DNA from 2 places in the Pyruvatibacter sp. HU-CL02332 genome. Region 2 is predicted to be linked to the other one. Evidence: predicted binding sites of a transcription regulator. Region 2 holds the regulator's gene; the other holds the start of a gene.

Region 1 (2,202 bases), 600 kb from region 2:
CGGACGATCTTCATCACCCGCTTGGCACGATCGGGGGTGACATCATCCAGCCACTCGGCAAACAGATCCTTGATCTCCAGCGGCAGCCGCAACATCACATAGCCCGCCTCCCGCGCGCCCATGCGGGCGACAGCCTTGAGAATGGCCTCAATCTCGTGGTCGTTGAGGGCCGGAATGACCGGCGCAACCATGACGCCCGTTGGAATTCCCGCTTCGGATAGTTGACGAATGGCATCAAGCCGCCGCCCCGGCGTAGAAGCACGCGGCTCCATCGCCCGCGCCAGCTTGCCGTCCAGCGTCGTGACCGAGAGCGCGACCTTCACAAGCCCGTCCCGTGCCATCTCACTCAATATATCGATATCGCGCGTGACCATGGCGGACTTGGTGACGATGCCCACCGGATGCTTGTGCTCGGCCAACACTTCAAGAACCTGCCGCGTGATCCGGCGCTCGCGCTCAATCGGCTGATAGGGATCCGTATTGGTGCCGATGGCAATCGTCCGCGGCTCGTAGCCGGGTTTGGACAATTCACGCCGCAGCAGCTTGGCGGCATTTGGCTTGGCAAACAGCTTGCTTTCAAAGTCGAGGCCCGCCGACAGCCCCATATAGGCGTGGGTCGGCCGGGCAAAGCAGTAGACACAGCCATGCTCACACCCCCGATAGGGGTTGATCGAGCGGTCGAAGGAAATGTCCGGCGACTGGTTGCGCGTGATGATGGTCCGGGCCGCTTCGTCGCTGACGTGAGTCCGCAAAGGCTTTTCGTCCTCTGCGATGTCCCATCCATCGTCAAATGCCTCCGCGGCCCGGTGCTCATAGCGTCCAGAGCGATTGGAACGCGCGCCGCGACCTTTGCGTGCTTCATGCAGCCGTCCCGTTTTGGGGGAAGGAAGACTGCTGCCCGGCCCGAAATCGGGGCGCGAGACGGGGCCTGGGGCAGGGCGTATCTCCCCGTCCGCATCACCGGGCATCAAAGCGCGTGTCTGTGGCTGACCGGATTGGGGGGCGGTCAGGGGAAACACGGGCATGGTCGCAGCGCGCGCTGTCTCGTTGGCTGGATTTGGAGCCGGGTCTGCCGCCCTGGCCCCCTGTCCCGAGCCAAGTCCCGAGCCAATCTCAACAATCTTTCTGTGCGCTGTTCTGTTCATGAGAGGAATATAATCACATTAAAAAGAACAAGACAAGAACATTTAGGTTAACGCCATGCTCCCTTCGCAGTTGCAGCAATTACGCGCTAAAGTCCGCCGCATGCTGAGCGTCGTGATTCCAACTTTGAACGCTGAAAAGTCCCTCACCCGGGTGTTGGCGGCGCTGATCCGCCCGACCGTCCGCGGGCTGATCAAGGACGTCGTCATCGTTGACGGCGGCTCAACCGACGGCACGGAACGCATTGCGGAAACATCCGGCGCAAAATTTGTGAGCGCACCTAAAGGCCGGGGCACACAGCTGGCTGCCGGCGCGCAGGCCGCGCGTGGTGAGTGGCTGTTGTTCCTGCACGCCGACACGGTGCTGCAACCCGGCTGGGAAGAGGAAGTGGAAACACTGCTTGAGCGGCTGGAGAAGCGTGGCGAAAAAGGCCTCGATTTCGCAGCCGTTTTCAAATTCGCGCTGGATGACTTTTCGTTCTGGGCGCGCATGCTGGAGGGCATCGTGTCATGGCGCTGCTGGCTCTTTGGTCTGCCCTATGGCGATCAGGGCCTGCTGGTCTCGCGCCGCCTGTATGACAAGCTCGGCGGCTATCGCCCGTTGCAGATCATGGAAGACGTGGATTTCGTTCGACGCATCGGTCGCCGACGGCTCGTCTTTTTGCGGGCCCCTGCCGTCACCAGCCCGGAACGCTATTTGAATGACGGCTACATCGCCCGCTCATCCAGAAACGCCCTGTGCCTGATGCTCTATTATCTTGGTGTAAACCCGGACCGCATCGCCCGCGTTTATATGAAGCGGTAGTCATCTCTCACGTGTTGTTGACTTCTACAACCGCCATTGCAATCGGCAGCAAGTCTTGATCATTTCCGGTGTAGGATTCAGTTGTGTTGCGCACAAAATGCACGATCGAACTCGCGAGCCCATTCTCCGCGAATTGCGTCGCAAGGCTTATGTTGATTCGGGAAGTCAGAGCTACGAAGTGCCCGGACCGCGGCCCACCTTCGATCTGGAGCAGCATTGCGGGTTTTTGCTCGACTCTATCGGGAAATATCTGCG
Region 2 (2,202 bases):
GTTGGTTTTGTCGTTATGCCAGCGGCACTTTTGGCCTTTGTTGCAATGCCATTCGGCCTGGAGGCCATTCCTCTTTGGGCGGCCGGGCAGGGCATCTCGCTTATCACTATGGTTGCCGACACAGTTGCCAGTTGGCCTGGCGCGATTACGGCGGTTCCCGCAATGCCGGATGCGTCCTTGGCCCTGCTGATAGCCGGCGGATTGTGGATGGCCCTGTGGGCAACGTCACTGCGGTGGGTTGGGATGCTTGGGCCAATTTTGGGAATTGCGTTGGCGATGACAAATCCGTACCCGGACGTTCTGGTAGATCGAGACGCGGAACTTGTCGCGGTCCGAGATATGAACAAGCAGCTAGCCCTGAGCGCATCCCGACGTGCTGGATTTTCCGCTGAGACCTGGCTGAGGCGCGATGCTGATCTGCGATCTCAAAAACTGGCGGCCGCGAGCCTATTCGTCTGTGATGCGGACGGGTGTATTGCCCGACATTCCGACATTGGATTGATTTCTGTGCCCCGAACCTGGCGTGGCCTGATCGAAGACTGTGGCGAGGCAAAGGTCATTGTGACCGACACATATGCACCTGTGGCTTGTCGTGTGCCGGTCATAATCGACAGGAGTGCATTGCAGAGGCGCGGTTCACATGCGCTTTACGCTGATGCGCACATGCCGATGGGGGTTCGCATCGTAACTGCGTGTGATGTGTCTGGCATCCGTCCCTGGACCCGTTGCAGGCCTTGAGGATTTAGGCTGACACAAATCCGCCTGAATAGACTTGGATTGTGTGAGTAGGCAGGAACACAAGGATGTTCGGAGGGATCAATGCCATCACTTAATCCATTCAAACGCAGGACACCCCAGCCAATTCGGCCTTCAAGTGGTGATCCGGTGAAGGATATGACTGAGGTTCTGCTGCGGATTGAAGCACATCTGAGCGATCTGTCAGCCCGCGCAAAATCAATCGACAAGCTTGAGCGCCGTCTGCAAGGAATCGAGACCGCGCTGAAACACATCTAGAAGTGAGCAGGGGATTAGTACCTGCGCATCAGGCCAACGAGTTTGCCCTGAACCTTTACTCGGTCTGACGGAAAAATCCGTGTCTCATAGGCCGGGTTAGCGGCTTCAAGGGCAATGGTATCGCCCTTGCGGCGCAGGCGTTTGAGCGTTGCTTCGTGCTGATCAACCAGCGCCACCACAATTTCACCCGAGCTGGCGGTGTCTGCGCGTTGAATGACAACAATGTCGCCATCAAAAATACCCGCATCGATCATCGAGTCACCCTTGACCTCCAGAGCGTAATGCTCGCCGGAGCCCAGCAAGCTTGCAGGAACACCCACATGGTTGGAGTCGTCCTGAAGCGCCTCAATAGGTGTACCAGCCGCAATTCGTCCAACAAGCGGAAGGGTGAGCGCATCCCCACCTTCTGGCACTGAATGGTGATTGTCTGGAAGCGGTGCTGGCTCAGACAGGCTGCCTTGGATGACGCTCGGCGAGAATCCGCGCTTGGCAGGTGTTGATTGCGGAGCAGCTGACTCAGGAAGTTTTACAACCTCCAGGGCGCGGGCTCGGTGCGGCATCCGCCGGATGAAACCTCGTTCCTCCAGCGCGGTAATAAGGCGATGGATACCGGATTTGGACCTCAGATCCAGCGCTTCCTTCATTTCATCAAAAGAAGGCGAAACACCTGTCTCGCGAATCCGCTCATGTATGAATGTCAAAAGCTCGTGCTGTTTGCGCGTCAGCATGACTGAACCCCTTCCCGCAATTCTTGCGTGATTGCGGAGCATGCACCTTCCGAAAAGAGAAGGTTCAGCCACACAATCTGTATACAGCGCGCCGGCCCGCATGCCAGCGCATCCAAGTTGCGGTTTCGTTCCAGAATCAAATCAAATCAGAACAAAACCGAAACGGTTCAAATGTTCTATTTTGGTTCTCAATTTCCGTCAAGCGCAAAAAGGGCAGATGGTGGGGCTTAGGTCGCGTCAGTCCTCAACACGCTCAAAGGTTCCGGACTTTCCGCCAGACTTTTTTAGCAGCCGGACATTGCCAATGGTCATGGCCTTATCCACGGCCTTGAGCATGTCATAGAGCGTCAGACTTGCCACCGTTGCCGCCGTGAGCGCTTCCATTTCGACGCCGGTTTGTCCGCTTGTGCGGGCTGTTGCTGTCACATCAACGGCTAGCTCATCCGGCCGTGTTTCCAGC

What was found. Region 2 encodes LexA, which represses DNA repair genes until DNA is damaged. Its sites were predicted from a motif close to TGTTCNNNNTGTGTTCNG; they were not measured.
Region 1: a site for LexA is predicted at 1,169-1,186, ahead of ABXH05_RS15725 (TIGR04283 family arsenosugar biosynthesis glycosyltransferase). Genes of this name have one in related genera too.

The regions. Positions count from the first base shown of each region.
Region 1 is NZ_BAABWK010000002.1:1,080,570-1,082,771, reverse strand. Features, by position in the region: gene ABXH05_RS15730 (PA0069 family radical SAM protein) at 1-968, opposite strand, end outside; gene ABXH05_RS15725 (TIGR04283 family arsenosugar biosynthesis glycosyltransferase) at 1,201-1,947, shown strand; gene ABXH05_RS15720 (hypothetical protein) at 1,955-2,202, opposite strand, start outside.
Region 2 is NZ_BAABWK010000002.1:475,634-477,835, reverse strand. Features, by position in the region: gene ABXH05_RS13035 (ComEC/Rec2 family competence protein) at 1-738, shown strand, start outside; gene lexA (transcriptional repressor LexA) at 1,029-1,742, opposite strand; gene moaC (cyclic pyranopterin monophosphate synthase MoaC) at 1,980-2,202, opposite strand, start outside.